Regions from separate parts of the Pectobacterium nicotianae genome, predicted to be linked through region 4. Evidence: predicted binding sites of a transcription regulator. Region 4 holds the regulator's gene; each other region holds the start of a gene.
What was found. The regulator CRP, encoded in region 4, controls carbon source genes, mostly activating them, when cyclic AMP is high. The targets are predictions, from matches to a motif close to ATGTGANNNNNNTCACAT.
Positions count from the first base shown of each region.

Region 1: MYB54_RS03425 (iron-containing alcohol dehydrogenase) is a predicted target of CRP. The motif match lies at 2,712-2,729, and genes of this name have one in related genera.
Region 2: glpT (glycerol-3-phosphate transporter) is a predicted target of CRP. The motif match lies at 4,355-4,372, and genes of this name have one in related genera.
Region 3: MYB54_RS07185 (ABC-F family ATPase) is a predicted target of CRP. The motif match lies at 3,946-3,963, and genes of this name have one in related genera.

Region 1 is NZ_CP096821.1:773,300-778,757, reverse strand. It holds gene MYB54_RS03440 (DeoR/GlpR family DNA-binding transcription regulator) at 1-194, opposite strand, end outside; gene MYB54_RS03435 (D-threonate 4-phosphate dehydrogenase) at 352-1,332, opposite strand; gene dtnK (D-threonate kinase) at 1,325-2,653, opposite strand; gene MYB54_RS03425 (iron-containing alcohol dehydrogenase) at 2,889-4,025, shown strand; gene MYB54_RS03420 (dihydrodipicolinate synthase family protein) at 4,092-4,976, shown strand; gene MYB54_RS03415 (sodium:solute symporter family protein) at 5,015-5,458, shown strand, end outside.
Region 2 is NZ_CP096821.1:306,652-312,109, forward strand. It holds gene pldB (lysophospholipase L2) at 1-725, shown strand, start outside; gene yigL (sugar/pyridoxal phosphate phosphatase YigL) at 828-1,628, shown strand; gene glpQ (glycerophosphodiester phosphodiesterase) at 1,689-2,756, opposite strand; gene glpT (glycerol-3-phosphate transporter) at 2,832-4,181, opposite strand; gene glpA (anaerobic glycerol-3-phosphate dehydrogenase subunit A) at 4,493-5,458, shown strand, end outside.
Region 3 is NZ_CP096821.1:1,603,076-1,608,533, reverse strand. It holds gene MYB54_RS07195 (TonB-dependent receptor plug domain-containing protein) at 1-1,441, shown strand, start outside; gene MYB54_RS07190 (heme/hemin ABC transporter substrate-binding protein) at 1,453-2,274, shown strand; gene MYB54_RS07185 (ABC-F family ATPase) at 2,332-3,924, opposite strand; gene MYB54_RS07180 (PhzF family protein) at 4,042-4,938, shown strand; gene MYB54_RS07175 (GNAT family N-acetyltransferase) at 4,952-5,458, shown strand, end outside.
Region 4 is NZ_CP096821.1:436,868-442,325, reverse strand. It holds gene MYB54_RS01885 (LysE family translocator) at 1-601, opposite strand, end outside; gene MYB54_RS01880 (hydrolase) at 708-1,748, shown strand; gene MYB54_RS01875 (YheU family protein) at 1,745-1,981, shown strand; gene MYB54_RS01870 (phosphoribulokinase) at 2,106-2,975, shown strand; gene MYB54_RS01865 (OsmC family protein) at 3,089-3,496, opposite strand; gene crp (cAMP-activated global transcriptional regulator CRP) at 3,872-4,504, shown strand; gene argD (bifunctional acetylornithine/succinyldiaminopimelate transaminase) at 4,728-5,458, opposite strand, start outside.

The DNA of each region.
Region 1 (5,458 bases), 340 kb from region 4:
TGCTCATCCAGTTTGATCAAATCACGGCGGATCGTCGCTGGGGAAGCGTCGATCACGGACACCAGTTCATCTACCGTCACCAGATTATGGCTTTTCAGGTAATCCATAATCTGATCAAGACGGCTCTGCCCTTTTACTTTATCCCCGCTCATGCGGAAAGCATCAGTTAATGTAGGATCCACGGCGATATCCATCTTGCTGTTATCGAGTTATTTTACGTTGTTGGTTCTTGATTGCAGGATACCAGAAACCTTCCCGAACGCGGGAAGGAAGATATCCTGCAATGCGTGCTGTATCGCGTTTTATTCGCTTACAAAAACCGAGCTATCAACCGTGATAGGTTACCGCCAATCAGGCCAGCTGCATGGCGAGCTGGATAGAGATCGCCATACTTTCGGACTTCGCTTTCCCTGTCCAGGCAATATCAAACGCCGTGCCGTGGTCAGCAGACGTACGGATGAACGGCAATCCGGCGGTGATGTTCACCCCATCATAGAAGCCCAGCAGCTTAAGCGGAATGTGCCCCTGATCGTGATACATCGCCACCACCATGTCGTACTGGCCTTCATACGCCTGTAGATAGACGGTATCCGGCGGGCATGGGCCATACACATCAATACCTTTGGCCTTCATGGCTTCCACCGATGGCGACACAATTTTGATCTCTTCGTCACCAAACAGGCCATTCTCGCCCGCATGCGGGTTAACCCCGGCAACGGCGATACGCGGGTGGGTAAAACCAACGCGCTTAAGGAAAACATCCGCCATGTCGATCACTGTTTCCACGCGATCGCGGTTCAGCGTATCCAGGAATTTACGCAGCGCAATGTGCGTTGAAACATGGATAACCTTCAACTTATCGGTATACAGCACCATCGCATAGTCGCGGCTGTTGGTCAGCTTCGCCAGCAGTTCGGTGTGACCCGGATAGAGGTGGCCCGCCGAGTGCAGCGCTTCTTTATTCAGCGGCGCGGTGGCAATCGCATGGACTTCACCCGCCATCGCCAGTTCGGTCGCTTTCTTGATGCAGCGGTAAGCCAAATCGCCCGCCTGCGCCTGAACAACGCCAGGCTTCAGTGCCTGAGGATCTTCCAGCGGCTCATCAATCATGTTGATTACGCCCGGCGCGAAGACCGCGTCAGCCGGTTTATCAATGATTTTCAGCTCTACGGCTGGCACGATATTCAGCGCCAGAATACGTCGCATCGTCTGTACACAGCCCACCACCACAGCAGATGCGCTGGAAAGCTCGCCTTCGGCCAGCGACTTGATAATAATTTCCGGTCCAATCCCTGCCGGATCACCCATCGTTACCGCAATAATTTTACTCACTGACCTTCTCCTCAATAAAACGTAAAACGTCGAGCAAAGTAGTTTCGTTGCCAAAACCCCCCGCTTTAGTCATCACAGGGGTCGTGCCGACAACGCTGTTCAGCAGGTATCCCCAGGGCACACAGGATGCGATTTGCCCCTTAATCTGAAAGCCGGTCGCGCCCAGTGCGGTTGCTACGGCAATCGCAATGTCACCACCGGATAAATACAGTCCGCCCGGCAGACGCTGGTTAGCGCTGCCCGCCGTCAGGCTGTCTAGCGCCTGAACAATATTGCGCGTAAGTTCCCCCAGATAGTGGCTGATCGTTTCGCCAAGCTGCTGTCGGCTAAGCCCAAGCTGCTGGCACCGCGCGTCGATCTCGAAGCGCTGATTTTCGTTATGACAGGTACGAATAATGCAGTGATTACCGCTCATCAGCGCCTTCACCGCGTCCTCACACTGGGATGCCATGACGGTGGATGACTCGGCTGAAAAGAGTGCGTTGATATCAATATCAACCAGCGTGACATCGCTGCGCAGCCTGACGGCCGCAATCTGTTTTTGAGCGATGTCGCTCATCGACCCGACGACAGCCAGCAGCGGCTTTTCAGTTTTACGCGTAAAATTCTGCGTATTCGCCAGCGCTTCGCTCAGGCCCGCCGAGCCGACCAGCAAGGGGCGAAACGGCAACGTTCTGGTGGCATCAACGATATGTGTCAGATCGTCCTGCACATCGGTATCAAGAATAATCAGACGCACGCCCTCGTCCGCCAACTGCTGCAAACGGTGGGCTAAATTAGCCTGACGGACGTCATCAAGGTGTATCTCCGCCACAGGCAACGCGGTTTGTTCTGCCAGACGGGCAGCGATAGAAGCGGAGGTCACTGGCGTTTTGGGATCGCTGGCAAATTCCGTGTCGGTAAGCAGACGACCATTCACCCAGACTTCACCTTTGCGGGTCACACGCCCCAGCGTCGGTGATGCCGCGGCAATCAGCGCGACGGGCACGTCTGCCACAGACAGCGCGGCTGCCACTTCCGCGCCCAGATTCCCGCGCAGCGTCGAATCAATCTTCTTGATAATCCAGCCTTGTCCGCCAGCGGCCTGCCAGGCTGCAACCGCTTCTGCGGTACGTTGAGACGCCACGTCGTCACGCGCCGCACGGCTATCGGTGTTGATCACCACCGCATCGCCCAGTAAATCCGCGTGCAGTTTATTAACGTCAAAGACGACGCTAACCCGCGCACCATGCTGCGCCAGACCGACGCCCGCATCATTGGCACCCGTAAAGTCATCAGCGACCACTAATACCTGTTCTGCTGATTGCTGCACGTTTGGCATACCTCATCCCCGCTTCATGATTACCTGATAATGATTATATTGAATCACGTTTGATTATATGTGAGCAATATCAAATTATTTAAAAGGAATTTCACCTATAAATTATCACCACGATGTGGCAAATGGCGTTTAGCAGTGACTAAAACCATTCCATTTGACTGAAAGTAATCACTATCGCAACCATTATCATCGCGATAACGCTCTGGCGAAGAAGAGAAAAGGCAAGGTAATAAGCATGAATATCAATAGCACTATCCTCAGCGGTTACCGGGTACTTCAGGACATTAGTCACCTGTTGGCAGGGAAACAGCACGTTTTATTTGTCACCGACAAAAACATCGTCGGGCTGCCTGACGTTCAGGCGCTGATCGCACAAGTTAAGCACGCCGTTCCGCAGGTTCTGTTGGTTGATCATGTTCCTGCCGAACCAAGCCAGCACGACGTGGCACAGATACTGAGCCAGCTCAATCAAATCCAGACCGATCTGGTCATCGGCGTGGGCGGCGGTAGCGTACTGGACGTCGCCAAACTGCTTTCCGTACTGTGCGCGGGCGATGAAACCGTCACGCTGGATAGCCTGCTGGCGGGAGAGAAACCGACGCGCCGCACGACATCCCTGCTTATCCCGACCACCGCAGGAACCGGCTCAGAAGCCACGCCGAATGCCATTCTGGCGATCCCGGAAAAAGAGACCAAAGTCGGCATTATTACGCCAGTGATGCTGCCGGACTACGTTGCGCTGGTGCCGGAGCTGACCATCAGCATGCCGTCACATATCGCCGCTTCAACCGGTATCGATGCGCTCTGCCACCTGATTGAGTGTTTCACCTCAACGATTGCCAACCCGGTCAGCGACAACTACGCGCTGATTGGCCTGAAAAAGCTGTTTGCCAACCTCGAAACCTCCGTGCGCGAGCCGAGCAATATGGAAGCCAAGCTGAACATGCTGTGGGCGTCTTATTACGGCGGTGCCGCCATTGCCCACTCCGGTACGCATCTGGTCCACGCCATGTCTTACCCGCTGGGCGGCAAGTACCACATCCCACACGGCGTAGCGAACGCCATCCTGCTCGCCCCTTGCATGCGTTTCGTGCAGGACGCCGCACAGGAGAAATTCGCGCAGGCGTATGACCTGCTGCCGGATGCCGATCTGACGCTCAGTACCGCGGAAAAAGCGCAGGCGCTGGTGACCTACTTCAGCGAGTTGGTTAAACGCCTCAACCTACCTAACACCTTACAGCAGCTCGGCGTGGAAAAAGACCACCTGCCGTATCTGGTTGATGCCGCGTTACAGGTTCAGCGCCTGATGAAAAACGTGCCAACACAGGTCAGCGCCGACGACGTCCGCGAGGTTTATCTGACCCTCTTTTAAAGCGCGGATTTAGGCAAAACGGTTTTAAGTTTTCATCTTTTTGATTACGTGTCACGAGGAAGAACAATGAGTAAAAATATTACCGGCGTCCTGACCGCCATCGTCACGCCGTTTGATAACCAGGGCGAATTTAACCCCGCTGCTATGCGTCTTCAGGTTCAGCGCCAGATGCGCTACGGCAACGGTATTTTTTGTAACGGCACCAACGGTGAGTTTTTCGTACTGCACACCGATGAAAAAGTCGCCGTTACTGAAACCTGCGTTGATGAAGTCGCCGGAAAAGTGCCGGTTGTCGGCCACATCGGTGAAATCTCCACGCGGGAAACCATCAAGCTCGGCAAGCGCATCGCCGCGCTGGGTGTTGATGCCGTTTCGGTCATCACCCCGTATTTCATCCCACTCAAACAGGAAGAACTGATCGCCCACTACACCGCCGTCGCCGATGCGCTGACTGTGCCGGTGTTTCTCTACAACATTCCTGCACGCACGGGGAATACGCTGGCGCCGGAAACCGTCCGCACGCTGGCGGATCACCCGAACATCATCGGCATTAAAGACAGCGCAGGCAGCTATGAAAGCCTGAGCGGTTATGTGCAAGCGGTGAAAGGTGTACAGGGCTTTAACGTATTGAATGGCCCAGACTCGCTCATTCACCAGGGCTTTGTTGACGGCTGCTCCGCCTGTATTTCCGGGCTGGCTAACGTGGCACCGGAACCGATCAGCCAGATTTGGCATCGTTTCCATGCCGGTGACATCGAAGGCTCCCGTCAGGCACAAGAACAGGTTGCCGAGTTGCGTAAGACACTGTACGCCATTGCGTTCTCACCGGCTGTGGTGAAAAAAGCGCTGGCGATCATGGGTGAAGATGTCGGCGTCAGCCGCTATCCAATCCAGTTTTCCGCACAGGATGAAGACAACATCCGCAACATACTTAGTCAATTCTCGCAGTAACAGAGAAATATCAATTTCCACTTATAGGCCGAGAAGATATGAACCATTTTAACCTTACTGACACCCTCATAATCGTTGGGATGATTGTGTTTTATATCGCATTCACCTCATGGTTAACCTACAAGCTCCGCAGTAAATCGAACACCGAGTTCATGGAAGGATCACGCGCGCTACCGGCGTTTATCGTCGGTATCCTGCTGATGACCGAGTTCATCGGTGCCAAATCCACCATCGGTACGGCGCAGTCTGCCTTTGAAAACGGCTTTGCCGCATCCTGGTCGGTGATTGGCGCCGCCATCGGCTTCCCGCTGTTTGGTATAGTTCTGGTGAAGAAGATTTATAACACCGGGAAAATTACCATCTCCGGCGCGATTGCCGAGAAATACGGTACCAGCACCAAGAACATCATTTCGATCATCATGATCTATGCGCTGTTGCTGGTTAACGTGGGCAACTACGTCAGCGGCGCGGCAGCCATCGCC
Region 2 (5,458 bases), 130 kb from region 4:
GTGGGCAAGGGCGATCGGGTCGGGTGTTGCAAGACGGACACCGTGGACACGTTGTGCGCTTCAGTGATTATGTCGATGATGCTGAAACGCTGTGCCAGCAGCATATTGGCCCGAAGCACTATACCCGCCGGTTTGCCTTGGCGCATTCGATGGGAGGCGCGATTCTGGCACAGCTGCTGATTCGCCAACCTGAGACGTTTGATGCCGTAGCGCTATGCGCGCCGATGTTTGGCATTCATTTACCGCTTCCTCATTGCGTTGTCGGATGGATCGTCGATTGGGCGGAGCGTCGCCCGGCGATTCGTGATTACTACGCCATTGGCACCGGACAGTGGCGGCCGTTGCCTTATCGGATGAATGTGCTGACGCACAGCCGTGAGCGTTACCAGCGCAGCATTCGATTTTATGCGGATTCACCGGATTTGCGCATCGGCGGCCCGACCTATCATTGGGTGCGTGAGGCGATACAGGCGGGGAAACAGCTACTGGCACAGGCCAGCGCCGTCACCACACCGCTTCTGCTGCTACAGGCAGGAGAGGAACGCGTGGTGGATAACCGCAGCCAGAATGCGTTTTGCCAGACGCTGACACAGAACGGTAACGCTAACTCAAACGGCGTGTTGCAGGTTATCCCCGGTGCGCGGCATGAAATTCTCTTTGAAACGGATAACCTCCGCGCTCAGGCATTTGCGCTAATTTTGGCGCACTTTGCGCGTTATCATTAATTTTAGACTGTTGGCACGCCGCTCAACGGATGCTGCCAGCAACCTCGTTAATTTTTTGCGGCGCGTGCCGCCACAACACACCAGAAGTGAGATCTCATCGTTATGTACCATGTCGTTGCTTCCGATTTAGATGGCACACTGCTGTCACCTGACCACTCGCTGTCCCCGTATGCGAAAGAAACCCTCAGGCTGCTGACGGAAAAAGGGATTCACTTTGTGTTTGCTACCGGACGGCATCACATGGATGTCGCGCAGATCCGCGATAACCTCGGCATTAGCGCGTTTATGATTACCTCGAATGGCGCGCGCGTGCACAACTCGCAGGGCGAGCTGATTTTCAGCCACAACCTGGATCAGGACATTGCCCGCGACCTTTACAGCGTCGTACACAATAACCCCGATATGCTGACGCACGTTTACCGCGATGATGAGTGGTTTATGAACCGTCCGCGCGCGGAAGAAGAGCGCTTCTTCAAAGAGTCGATCTTTAAATACAAGCTGTTTGAACCTGCATTGCTCGAAACCGATGGCGTCAGCAAAGTGTTCTTTACCTGTGATTCCCATGAGCAGTTGTTACCGCTGGAAGAAGCGATCAACGCGCGCTGGGGCGACCGCGTTAACGTGAGCTTTTCGACGCTTACCTGTCTGGAAGTGATGGCGGGCGGTGTGTCTAAAGGCCATGCGCTGGAGCAGGTGGCGAAGATTATCGGCTTCTCACTCAAAGAGTGTGTGGCGTTTGGTGATGGCATGAACGACTACGAAATGCTGTCGATGGCGGGTAAAGGCTGCGTGATGCAGAACGCGCATCAGCGCCTGAAAGATATGCTGCCGGATCGTGAAGTGATTGGGTCTAACGCGGACAGCGCGGTGCCGAATTACCTGCGGGAACTGTTTCTGAAGTAAGTCGTATAGTATCGACCGACGCATCATCGGGCACGCGGTGCCCGATGGCAATGCTGAGTCTCAGCGCGGTTTTTTCAGGAAATCGACCGCTTTGTCGGGAAAATCGGTGAACAGCCCGTCAACATTCGCCTGATAGTAGAGAATATCGTAGAGCCGATCGATATCGTTGGCGTACGCCGGTAGCCTGTCGGCTCTTGCCGTAAACGGGTGTACCTGAAGTTTATACTGATGGGCTTCCTTCACCATATCGGTAAAGGTGATCTTATCAGGAGTCGATCCTTTCTGGACGAGCATGTGATAGTCCGGGCCGATACCATCGGCATAGGTCGCAATTTGCTGCATCGCGCCGGGCTTTTGCATCCAGTCGTAGTTGTAATTCACCCACGTTCCATCGGCCTGCTTCTCGTAGGTTTCATGCCAGTCGGTATAGGCAATCAGCTGAATCAGGTTCAGATCCATCTTCATCTGCGGCTGCAATTCGGTTTTGATGCGCTTTAGCTCTGCGACATCAAATGATTGCAGGAAGACCTTATCGCTTTTTTTCGTATAGCCATACTGCTTCAACACGGCCAGCGTTTCGCGCGCGATGTCTTTCCCTTCCTGATGGTGAAACCACGGTGCTTTGATTTCGGGGTAGAGTCCGATGTTCTTGCCGGTCGAGTGGTTCAGACCCTGAATAAATTCAATTTCTTCCTGAAAGGTATGAATACGGAAGTCGGATTTCCACATCGGAAAACGGTTCGGGTAGCTCTGTACCTGTTTGCCGTCTTTGATATCGAATCCTTCGGTGAATTTCAGCGACTTGATCTCTTTTAACGTGAAGTCGATAGCGTAAAAGCGTCCATCTTTACGGGCGCGTTGCGGAAAACGTTTTGCCACGTCGGTCACGCGATCCAGATAGTGATCGTGCAACACAATGAGCGCGTTATCTTTGGTGAGCACCAGATCCTGTTCCAGATAATCGGCACCCTGAGCGTAGGCCATCGCCTTTGCCGGAAGCGTATGCTCGGGCAGATAGCCGCTGGCACCGCGGTGGGCAATAACGATTTTGTCGGTTGATGAAGCGAAAGCACTAAAGGAAACGGAGAGCGCGAGGGCGGAGAGTAGAGATGTTACGGTAACGTTCATGCGATCAAACCTCTTTCTGTTGAGAGAAAGGCGGCGTCATCAGGACGCCGCCAGAGGGATGCTTACAAGAGCGGGTTAGGCGCGATTGGCTAACTCTGCTTTATGCTTTTTCTCATTCAGCATAACAATCACCAGCAGAAGTACCGCCAGAATGCTGCCGCCGATCATCACCATGAAGCCGCCGTCCCAACCGAAGAAGTCAACGGTGTAGCCGACGATGGCGCTAGCGGCAACGGAGCCGCCGAGGTAACCGAACAGGCCGGTGAAGCCCGCTGCGGTACCCGCTGCTTTTTTCGGTGCCAGTTCCAATGCATGCAGACCAATCAGCATGACCGGGCCGTAAATCAGGAAGCCGATGACGATCATACAGGCCATGTCCACACCTGGGTTACCGGCTGGGTTCATCCAGTAAACGATGGTTGCTATTGTCACCAGCGTCATGAAGAACACGCCCGTTGCACCACGGTTGCCTTTGAAGACCTTGTCGGACATCCAGCCGCACAGCAGCGTGCCCGGAATCCCTGCGTATTCGTAGAAGAAATAGGCCCAGGAAGACTTATCCAGTGCGAAGTGTTTAACTTCTTTCAGGTAGGTCGGTGACCAATCGAGGATACCGTAACGCAGCAGATAAACGAAGACGTTGGCGATCGCGATGTACCACAGCAGTTTGTTCGGGAAAACGTACTGCATGAAGATCTGCTTAGCCGTCAGTTCTTCTTCCGCTTTTTCATTGTAATCAACCGGATAATCGTTTTTGTACTCTTCAATCGGTGGCAGACCACAGGATTGCGGTGTGTCACGCATCAGTGCAAAAGCGATCATGGCAATCAGAATGGCGGCGAAGGCCGGCATGTAGAGTGCTGCTTTCCAGTCGTTGAACCAGGCCATACCCAGCAGGAACAGCAGAGGAGGAATACCACCACCGACGTTATGAGCACAGTTCCATACGGACACGATGCCACCACGTTCTTTCTGTGACCACCAGTGAACCATCGTACGTCCGCACGGTGGCCAGCCCATACCCTGGAACCAGCCGCACAGGAACAGCAGGACGAACATGACTGCAATGCTGGACGTTGCCCACGGCACGAAGCCCATGAACAGCATGACCGCACCTGACAGAATCAGACCCGCAGGCAGGAACACACGCGGGTTAGAACGGTCGGATATCGATCCCATGATGAATTTGGAAAAGCCGTAGGCAATAGAGATACCTGACAGTGCAAAACCGAGGTCACCGCGTGAGAAGCCCTGTTCAATCAGGTAAGGCATGGCCAGTGCGAAGTTTTTACGCACCAGATAGTAGGCGGCGTAGCCAAAAAAGATCCCCATGAAAATCTGCCAGCGCAGGCGGCGATAGAGCGGATCAACGTGTTCTTGCGACACGCGCGGCTGGTGGGCGGCGGGCCTAAAAATACTCAGCATAGATATCTCCAATGCGAAAAAAAACGATAGCTTTTTTGTTCTATTACGAACGTTATTGTAAGGGGTTAGCGTGCAAATGAGTGTGATTCATGACGCTGATGTTACACTTTTATGAAACTGTGACGATTTTTGCGCTCATGTTAACAGAATCGAAAAATTACACAGTGCGGTTTTAGTGACCTAAATCACACTTATTGTTTTTAAACCCTGCTTTATTTTCGTTTAGTGTTCGTTTTTGCTCTTTATCAAACATTAACCCTGCTTTCTGTGTCCCAATAGCAACATGTAGACCATCCGCCTGGAGCGAGAACATGATGCAAAATACGGGGAACTGGCGTGAAACTGACGTGGTTGTCATCGGCGGTGGTGCAACGGGAGCAGGAACGGCACGGGATTGTGCCCTGCGCGGACTGCGCTGCCTGCTGCTTGAACGTTATGACATTGCGACCGGCGCAACCGGGCGTAATCACGGCTTATTACACAGCGGTGCCCGCTATGCAGTAACCGATGGCGAGTCTGCCCGCGAATGTATTGAAGAAAACCAGATTCTCCGGCGGATTGCTCGCCACTGTATCGAACCTACTGACGGTCTGTTTATCACCTTGCCCGAAGACGATCTCGCTTGGCAGGCACAGTTTATTACCGCCTGTCAGCAGGCGGGGATTAGCGCACAGGCGTTGGACCCGCGGGAAGCGTTACGACTGGAACCGGCAGCAAATCCGACACTGATTGGCGCGGTGCGCGTGCCGGATGGTTCGGTCGATCCTTTTCGCCTGACGGCGGCCAACATGATTGATGCCTGCGAGCACGGCGCGGAAGTGCTGACCTATCACGAGGTCATCGGGCTGATTCGCAAGGGCGATCGTATTACCGGCGTGCGCGTTTTCGACCATAAAAAAGGTGTAGAAACAGAAATCTACGCACAGGTGGTGGTCAACGCGGGCGGTATTTGGGGGCAACACATTGCGGAATATGCCGATCTGCGCGTGCGGATGTTCCCGGCAAAAGGTGCGCTGTTGATTCTTGGGCACCGCATCAACAACATGGTGATCAACCGCTGCCGTAAACCGGCGGATGCCGACATTCTGGTACCGGGCGATACCATTTCGCTGATTGGCACCACCTCAACCCACATCGATTACGATCAAATCGACAATATGCTGGTAACGCCTGCCGAGGTGGAAACGCTGATGCGGGAAGGGTCGATGCTGGCGCCGACGTTGGCGAGCACGCGAATTTTGCGCGCCTATGCCGGCGTCCGTCCTCTTGTTGCCAGC
Region 3 (5,458 bases), 1.2 Mb from region 4:
ATTCGGCCTGTCGCTGGACAGCTTCAAGCTCAGCACGCAGACCTACACCGACTCGGATGAATACGACAGCTTCAGCGTGCGCATTCCTGAACTGGAAAGAAAGAAGGTCGGCCTATTTTATGACTGGCAGATCGGCGGCGATGTGCTGAAAAACCTGCATCTGGATGCCTATCAGCAAAATATCAAACGCGAATTCCGTAACGATCTGTCGCAGAGCGGTAACCCACTTCGCTATAACGGCATGGCGCTTTATCAAGGCAAAATGGCGATGAGTACAGGAACCGGCGACAAACAGACCAGTCGGGGATTGACCTTACAAGCGGATATCACGCCATTAGCCGGACACTCGCTGATCGCTGGGGGACAATGGCTCTCCGATGTCGTGAAGCAAAATGCCTTCTCCGATGTCCGGGTAACGGGATCGTTATCGCCCATGGGAATGCCTTCTCTGTCGGTTAACCCAAGCTCAATATCCAATAACCACTGGCGACAGAATAGCTGGGCGCTGTTCGCACAGGATGAATGGAAAATAACACCGGACTGGACGTGGACACTGGGCGCACGCCAATACTGGGTTGAATCACTCTCCTACGGTGGCCAGAAGACAGGCACCGTGAGAATGAACGGTATGGTGATGCCGAACAACAGTACGTCCGCCGCCGCGAAGGAAAGTGACAGTACATTAGTCACCGCCAGCAGCCTGCGCTATTCCGGCTTTGATAATATCCAGTTGCGCGCCTCCTTTGCGCAAGGTTATGTCTACCCTACCCTGACGCATAAGTTTTACGACACGGCGGCCGGCGGGAGCACCACTTACGGCAACGCCAATCTGAAAGCGGAAAAGTCGGATAACTATGAAGTCGGCATGCGCTATAAAGACGATAGCTGGCTGCTGGACAGCGCGATCTACCATTCACGCGCCAAAGACTACATCACCACGCTGAACTGCGCCGGTAACGCCGTCTGTTCCGGCAGTACGGACAGCAGCAGCCGCTACTACGCCAACGCCAACCGTGCGACTACGTACGGGATGGAAATGTATGCGGAATACCTCGGCTGGACGCTGTCTCCTTACGTTAACGGCAACATCATCCGCCGTGAGCTGGAATTGCCGACTCGCAGCACCTATCGCACGGGTGAACCCACCTTTACTGGCCGCGTCGGGGTCAAAAACATCATGCTGTTCGAACGTATGGAGCTGGAGTCTGATCTCTACCTCCGAGCGGCCTCACGTGCGAAGGATGAAACGGCAGATACCGCCGTCCAGCACAGCGGTTGGGCAACGGCTAATCTGGAATTTACCAGTACCTTCGGTAGCGAGAATCAATACCAGGTCACCCTGGCGCTGAATAACCTGCTGGATAAGCGCTATACCACCGCGCATGAAAGCATTCCTGCATCCGGCTTCAGCACCGCGATTGGCGCGGCGTTCTCATTCTAAGCATCATGATGATGAAGGCGATAATCGCGTTAATGCTCTTCGGGCTGTCTTCCTTCACCTGCGCGGCTGAGCCGCGCGTGGTGATTGCCGGTGGCTCGCTGGTGGAAATCGTTTATGCGCTCGGCGCAGGCGATACGGTGGTCGGTGTGGATCAGACCACCACCTATCCGCCACAAACAGCAACGCTGCCAAAGGTCAGCAACTGGCAACAGTTGACGAGCGAAGGCATTTTGTCACTGCACCCAACGCTGTTGATGACCTGGCAGGATGCCAACCCGCCACAGGTGCTTAATCAGCTTGAGCAAGCAGGTGTAACGGTGGCGCGTTTCACCCGCACGCCCAGTACGCCAGCGCAGTTGCTTAGCAATATTCGTCAGGCTGGTGCGCTGCTCAATCGCACGGAAGCTGCCGAGCAGTTGGTCACTCGCCTTTCTCAGCAACTGAGCGCGGTATCAGAACGGCTGGCAACGCGAAAAGATCGCGTCAGCGTCGTGTTTCTGCTGAGTGTCGGCAGCAGTGCGGCGCAGGTCGCGGGGAAAAACACCGTGGTGGATAGCCTGATCGCGCTGGCAGGCGGAAAGAATATTGCCACGCATAACCAGTATCGTATTTATGGCGGCGAAGCGATGATTGCGGCGAATCCTGAGGTGGTAGTGGTGACGACGCAAAGTGTGGAAAACGGCGTGGAGGCGCTGGCGGCAGTGCCGGGTTTAACGCAAACCGCAGCCTGGAAAAACCAGCGTATTATCGCGCTCGATCAGGCGATTTTACTGGGAATGGGGCCGCGCGTTGCCGAGGCCGTGGAAGCGCTGAATCGCGGATTTTATCCTTAACAAAACGAATACATCCCCAAAATAATACGGCCTCATGATTGAGGCCGTATCACACACTTACTGAATACCCTGACTGCGCAGGTAATCTTCATAGTTGCCGGTGAAATCGATCACTTTATTTGGCGTAATTTCCAGAATACGGGTCGCCAACGAGCTGACAAATTCACGGTCATGAGAGACGAACAGCAGCGTCCCTTCATACATTTCCAGCGCCATATTCAGCGATTCAATGGATTCCATATCAAGGTGGTTGGTTGGTTCATCCATCACCAGAATATTCGGACGCTGCATCATCAGTTTACCGAACAGCATGCGGCCTTTTTCACCACCGGATAACACCTTCACTTTCTTCTTGATATCATCCTGGCTGAACAGTAAACGGCCGAGTATGCTACGCACGGCTTGCTCGTCGTCTTTTTCCTGTTTCCACTGGCTCATCCAGTCAAAAACGGTCAGCGTCTCATCGAATTCGTATTCATGATCCTGCGCGTAGTAGCCAATTTTTGAGTTTTCAGACCATTTCACCGTACCGCTATCCGGCTCCAAATCACCGACCAGCGTTTTCAGCAATGTCGATTTACCGATACCGTTGGCACCCAGAATAGCGACTTTCTCACCCACTTCGACCATCAGACCCAGCTTGCTAAACAGCGGGCCATTGTCAAAACCTTTGCTCAACGCTTCAACTTCCAGCGCATTACGGAACAGTTTCTTATCCTGATCAAAACGAATAAACGGGTTTTGACGGCTGGACGCTTTCACTTCATCCAACTGGATTTTATCGATCTGGCGTGCGCGTGATGTTGCCTGCTTGGATTTAGAGGCGTTGGCGCTAAAGCGGCTGACGAACGATTGCAGTTCGGAAATCTGCGCTTTCTTCTTGGCATTATCGGCCAGCAAACGCTCACGAGCCTGCGTCGCTGCTGTCATGTACTCATCATAGTTGCCAGGGTAAATACGCAGTTCGCCGTAGTCCAGATCCGCCATGTGCGTACAAACCATGTTCAGGAAGTGACGGTCATGCGAGATGATGATCATGGTGCTGTTACGCTCGTTCAGCACCTGCTCCAACCAACGGATCGTATCGATATCCAGGTTGTTGGTCGGTTCGTCGAGCAGCAGGATATCGGGATCGGCAAACAGCGCCTGCGCCAACAGGACACGCAGTTTCCAGCCGGGAGCAATCTCACTCATCAAGCCATAGTGCTGCTCAACGGGAATTCCCACGCCCAGCAACAGTTCGCCCGCACGCGATTCTGCGCTGTAGCCATCCATCTCACCATACTGCACTTCCAGATCGGCAACTTTGTAGCCGTCGGCTTCGCTCATTTCAGCCAATGAATAGATACGGTCGCGCTCTTCTTTTACCGCCCACAGCTCACCGTGGCCCATGATGACGGTATCCAGCACGCTGTATTTTTCAAAAGCGAACTGATCCTGACGCAGTTTACCCAGACGTTCATTAGGATCGAGGAAGACGTTACCGCCACTCGGCACCAGATCGCCGCCGAGAATCTTCATGAATGTAGATTTGCCGCAGCCATTTGCGCCAATCAAACCGTAACGGTTGCCGCCGCCAAATTTAACGGAAATGTTTTCAAACAACGGCTTGCTGCCGAACTGCATGGTGATATTGTTGGTACTTAACACAGCACTTATACTCGAGTCGGAATGTGATTTGGCGCGCATTATGCCACAAGCGCGCGATAGGATCGCGGTTAGTTTTGAGTAATATTTAAGCGATAGCGCATACAGGAGAGAAATGCGATGCCGATAGTACGTCGTTTCAAACAGGTCGACGTTTTCACCCAGCAGTCTTTCAAGGGCAATCCGCTTGCCGTCATTATGGAGGCGAAGGGATTAACCGATGCGCAAATGCAGGAGATCGCTCGCTGGACAAACCTGTCAGAAACCACGTTTGTCCTGCCAGCCACCGATCCTTTAGCGGATTACCATGTTCGTATTTTTACGCCAGAATCGGAAATGCCGTTTGCCGGACACCCGACGCTAGGCACCGCACATGCCGTGCTGGAAGACGGATTGCGCCCTAAATCCCCAGGTCAGTTAGTGCAACAGTGCGGCGTTGGCTTAGTGCCCATTAATATTAATGATGACGGCAGTCTGGCTTTTCACGCGCCGCAGGCCACCATGGTTCCGTTTGGTGATGAGTATGCGCCACTGCTGGAAAAAACGCTGGGTATTACTGGTTTGGGTAGTGCTGCTATCGATAACCGCTACCCGCCCACCGCGGTACACATGGGCATTCGCTGGCTTGTGATTCGCGTCGACAGCGCCGACACCTGTCTGAACATCACACCCGATGCAGACGCGCTCTCAGCCGTGCAAGGCCTCAGCCAGACTAACGGCATCGCCATCTATGGCCCGCACGATAATGCGACGCCAGCCGATTATGAAGTTCGTGCGCTCTACATTGAACGCGGTCATCTCAAAGAAGATCCGGTTACTGGTAGTGCCAACGCCTGTCTGGCAGCGCTGCTTCGCCAACAGCATTCTATCAATAACGTCACCGCGCCACTCAGCTACCTTGCGCGACAGGGCACCATGCTGCAACGCGATGGCCGCATTACTGTCACTTACCTGAACGATGAACCGTGGATCGGCGGGCACAGCGTCACGATCATTGACGGTACGTTGCAGCGGTAAAGGGAGCGATTTTATGGAAGCGCCATTTGTCGATACGTCATTTACAGATGCACTGTATGAATTGCGTCATCAGCCCCACCTGCGCCTAGCGATCCAGGAAGAACGCGATGCCGATGCGCTCTTTACTCTGATTCAGCAGGAAAAAGCGCGCTTACGGCGTACTTTACCCTGGCCGGATTCCGTCAAGAGCGTCGATGACACGCGTGACACCATTCGCGCCAACCGAAAGGCCTTCTTCGACAAAACGGCCGCCGTGTACATGATCCGCTGGGACGACGCGCCGGCTGGCATTGTCTCCTTCAATACGATTCAGGATAAAGAAGGCACCATCGGCTATTGGATCGCCGAAGCCTTTGAAGGCAAAGGCATCGTTTCTCAGGCTGTCAGTACACTGATAGCCGCCTATACCGATGCCAACCTCGTTGAGCGCTGCGTCATAAGAGCCTCAACCGCCAACACGCGTAGCAACGCTGTCGCTCAACGGCTTGGCTTCCGCTTTCACCACATGGAGAAAGATGCC
Region 4 (5,458 bases):
AATGCCAGATCAACAGCACGCAGGCAGCGGTCAGCAGGCCCATTGATACATTAAAGATAATCCACGCTTTCTTACTGCGCAGCAGTCGCCCAATCATCGTGCCAAACCCAAGCCAGATAACACCGGACACCAGATTGACCAGCACAATCCCGATGCTTATCGCGATAACAGACTGGTTATAGCCTTCCCCCGCCAGACTAAAACTGGCCACCGCGCCCAGCGCCATGAGCCACGCTTTCGGGTTCAGGAATTGCAGCAACCACCCTTGATAAAGCCGGATCGGCTGGGGCGGTGCAATGGACGTTTCCAGACGTTCGTAAGCCGCCGTGGCAATTTTCCACGCCAGCCAGAGCAGATAGGCACTGCCGAGGACTTTCAGAATAAAGTGCAGCGAAGGGTAAATCAGAATCAAACCACCGACACCGAATGCCACCAGCAGCAAAATGCTCTGCATGCCCAGCATGATGCCGACCATCAACCACAGTGAGCGCATAAAGCCAAAATTCGCGCCCGAGGTGGTCAACAGCATATTATTCGGCCCCGGCGTGATGGCCGCTACCCACAAAAACCCCAACATCGAAAGAAATAAACTCAGTTCCATTATTTGTGGGCGCTCCTGACCCAAATGTCGTACCAACTGGCAGCATTGAAGCTAACAGTGTGATATTGATCGTACAAGAGCCGACAACAAGATTTCTATATCCTTTATGTATGACCATTTTCGTCCGCTGAGCGGCGCGCATAATCCACATCTGCAAACGCTATTGCCGCGTCTGATCCGCCGTCATGCGCAATTCTCGCCAGTCTGGCAGCCACTTGAATTGCCGGATGGCGATTTCGTCGATCTGGCCTGGAGCGAAGCCCCCGAACAGGCACGGCACAAACCGCGCGTGGTGCTGTTCCACGGCCTAGAAGGTAGCTTTCATAGCCCCTACGCTCACGGCCTGCTGCATGCCTGTAAGCAGCGCGGCTGGTTGGCCGTCATCATGCATTTTCGTGGATGCAGCGGTAAGCCCAACCGGATGAAGCGCATTTATCATTCCGGCGAAACCAGCGATGCCAGTTATTTCCTGCGCTGGATGCAGGAGACGCTGGGCGATGCCCCTACCGCCGCCATCGGCGTGTCCCTCGGCGGCAACATGCTGGCCTACCTGCTCGCGCAGCAAGGCGAAGCCTGTTCACTGTCCGCGGCCGTTATTGTTTCCGCACCACTGATGCTCGAACCCTGTAGCCGTCGGATGGAACAAGGCTTCTCCCGCGTCTACCAGCACTATCTGCTGCGCCTGTTGAAACAAAACGCCGGCCGCAAGCTGGCGGCTTACCCAGATACGCTGCCAATTCAGTTGCCGCAGCTGAAGCGAATTCGCCAGCTACGCGAGTTTGATGACGTCATTACTTCACGTATCCACGGCTTCCGCGATGCAGCAGACTACTACCGACGCTGTAGCGCTCTGCCGCTGTTGCCTCAGATACGTAAACCGTTGCTCATCATCCATGCGAAGGACGATCCTTTCATGACTTCAGAGGTGATTCCCGATCTGTCGCAGTTACCGTCTAATATTGAGTATCAGCTAACGGAACATGGCGGGCATGTCGGCTTCGTCGGCGGAACGTTGCTGAAACCGGAAATGTGGCTGGAACAGCGCATTCCCAACTGGCTTAGCCCATTTTTGGACCAGGCCAGCGACTCTTTTCCTTCAGGAACCGTTTTTACTCAGGAACCCTTTGAATCAGGAAACATAGCGTGATTATTCCCTGGCAACAGCTCGATCCAGAAACGCTGGATAACATCATCGAATCTTTCGTTCTGCGGGAAGGCACCGATTATGGCGAACAGGAGCGTTCGCTGGCGCAGAAAGTGGAAGATATCCGCGGCCAACTCCAGTCTGGCGAGGTGGTGTTGGTGTGGTCTGAGTTGCATGAAACCCTCAATATCATGCCGCGTAACCAGCTCAATTCCGGAGGTCATGCCCCCTATTGAGCATGCCGAAAGTCGTGAAAGAACGCGCCAAACATGCTAACAATGATGACAATTACGTCTTTTTTGAGGATGCGCGCAGGCCTTCGGTCTACGCGGGCATCGCGATCACGGAGTCACGCACCTTATGTCACATCAGCATCCGATTATTGCGGTTACCGGCTCCAGCGGAGCGGGAACCACGACAACCAGTCTGGCCTTCCGTAAGATTTTCCAGCAGTTTGATCTGCGTGCCGCCCAGTTAGAAGGCGATAGCTTTCACCGCTATACCCGCCCGGAAATGGATATGGCGATTCGTAAAGCGCGTGATTCAGGGCGCCACATCAGCTATTTCGGCCCGGAAGCGAATGATTTCAGCCTGCTGGAACAGTCGTTTATCGAATATGGCCTGCACGGGCGCGGCCAGACGCGTAAATACCTTCATACCTACGATGAAGCAATTCCCTATAATCAGGTTCCCGGAACGTTCACGCCGTGGGAGCCAATGCCGGAACCCACCGACATCCTGTTCTATGAAGGGCTCCACGGCGGCGTAGTCACAGAGCAAAATGATGTGGCACAGCATGTGGATTTACTCGTCGGCGTGGTGCCGATCGTCAACCTGGAATGGATTCAAAAGCTGATTCGTGACGTTAATGAGCGCGGCCACTCGCGTGAAGCGGTGATGGATTCCGTCGTCCGCTCAATGGAAGATTACATCACCTATATCACGCCACAGTTCTCTCGCACACACATCAACTTCCAGCGTGTGCCTACCGTAGACACCTCCAATCCGTTCGCCGCCAAATCGATTCCATCACTGGACGAAAGCTTCGTCGTGATTCATTTTCAGGGATTGGACAATATTGATTATCCCTATCTGCTCGCCATGTTGCAGGGTTCCTTTATCTCCCACATCAACACGCTGGTCGTTCCCGGCGGGAAGATGGGATTGGCGATGGAATTAATCATGGCGCCGCTGGTACAGCGGTTAATTGAAGGGAAAACCATCGAATAAGCATCGAGATACACGGGGCGACCACAGGGGTGAGGCCTCCCTACGAGAACCTCCCCCTGTGTTTCCCCTAATAACAGGCTTAAGTGACCAGAATGAGTGCCCAGAGAAAGGGATTATTCCAGTACTCTAATTTCGTGGCTGTGCGTTACCTCAACGGCTTTACCCAGCATCAGTGCCACAGAGCAGTATTTTTCCGCCGACAGTGCGACGGCTCGTTCAACAACTTTGTCGGTCAATCCTTTTCCCGTCACGATAAAATGCAGATTGATGTGGGTAAATAAACGCGGCGCGTCAGACCGACGCTCTGACGTTAATTTCACTTCACAATCCGCTACATCGTTGCGGCCTTTTTGCAGAATCGATACCACATCAATCGCACTGCATCCCCCCACAGACATCAGCACCATTTCCATCGGACTGGGCGCTTTATCACCGGAATTGCCGTCCATCAATATCTGATGTCCTGATGCGGATTCGCCCAAAAACGTTAAGCCTTCAACCCATTTTACCCGTGCCTGCATGATGCCTCTCCACTAAAAATTTTTTGAAAATTTATACCGTTACTGTACAAAAACCAGCGTTAATCAGCGCTTTGTCATGCTGAAGCGAGACAACACAAGACACGTCCTTAAAGCTGTGTTAAAACGAAAATAGAATAGACCTTTTCTGGACAAACCCAGAAACGAAGAAGATGATGACCTGGCCAGACATACCCCAGCCACGTTTACGGTGCGGCAAGGCAGCAACCGGAAAATAAAGGGTACAGTGGTTTCAGTATATTCCCTGACGTCATTCTGCCTAGACTGAATTTTATTTTTTTAGCAGTTAAACACGCCGTACAGGGAACTCTGACCCCTGTAATTTGCGCAGTGAATTACAACAGAGGATGATAGCGAATGGTTCTCGGCAAACCGCAAACAGATCCAACTCTCGAATGGTTCCTTTCCCATTGTCATATTCACAAGTATCCATCGAAGAGCACGCTGATTCACCAAGGTGAAAAAGCAGAAACGCTTTACTACATCGTGAAAGGCTCTGTCGCAGTGCTAATCAAAGATGAAGAAGGCAAGGAAATGATTCTTTCCTACCTCAATCAGGGCGATTTTATCGGCGAGCTCGGCCTGTTTGAAGAAGGTCAGGAGCGCAGCGCCTGGGTGCGGGCAAAAACTGCCTGTGAAGTGGCTGAAATTTCCTATAAAAAATTCCGCCAGCTCATCCAGGTTAACCCGGATATCCTCATGCGTCTGTCTGCGCAAATGGCCAGCAGACTTCAGGTTACCTCTGAGAAAGTCGGCAACCTCGCCTTCCTTGATGTGACCGGCCGTATTGCCCAAACCCTACTCAACCTGGCCAAACAACCTGATGCCATGACGCATCCAGATGGCATGCAAATAAAAATTACCCGTCAGGAAATTGGGCAAATCGTTGGCTGCTCGCGTGAAACCGTGGGCCGCATTCTGAAAATGTTAGAAGACCAGAACCTGATCTCTGCACACGGTAAAACGATTGTCGTTTACGGCACTCGCTAAGCCCCTGTCGCTGTACCCTACCAATAAAAAAGCGTGAAGCCTCGGCCTCACGCTTTTTTTATGGCGAGCTTCCTGCTCACCACCCTACGGGTCGTTGCTAACGCAACGCTGAAAAACGTTCCCTGCGTTTTTTTATGGCGTGCCATCCCTGGCCGCCACCCTAACGGGCCGTCGCAAGCGACGTTGAAAAACGTTCCCTACGTTTTTTTATGGCGTAACGTAATCAGTTTGCTGCGTTAACGACCTGCGCGACGGCTTTAGCGAATTTCGCCATCCCCTGCGCAATATCATCTTCATCAATGATCAACGACGGTACAAAGCGGATCACATTCGGCCCAGCCATCAGCACCATAAGCCCCTGAGACGTTGCCGCCGCCAGAAACTCGCCCGCACGACCATGCCATTGCGGTTTCAGTTCTGCACCCAGCAGCAAACCCATACCGCGAACCTGTTCGAATACACCGAACTGCTGATTGATTTTCTCAAGCTCACTGACAAAGCGATCGTGGCGATCCGCCACGCCTGACAGCACTTCTGGCGTATTGATAATATCCAGCGCGGCTTCCGCCACCGCACAGGCCAGCGGGTTGCCGCCATAGGTGGTGCCGTGTACCCCAACCGTCATGGCCGATGCGATCTCTTCCGTCGTCAGCATTGCACTAATTGGGAAACCACCGCCCAGTGCTTTAGCCGTTGTGAGAATATCCGGCGTAATGCCGTAGTGCATGTAGCTGAATAGTTTGCCAGTACGCCCCATTCCGCTCTGCACTTCATCAAACACCAGCAGCGCCTTGTGCTGATCGCACAGATCGCGAACGCCTTGTAAAAATTCAGGCGTAGCAGGCGTAATCCCCCCTTCACCCTGAACCGGTTCCAGCACGACTGCACAGGTATGATCGTCCATCACCGCTTTAACAGCAGCCAGATCGTTGAAGGGTACATGAACAATATCGG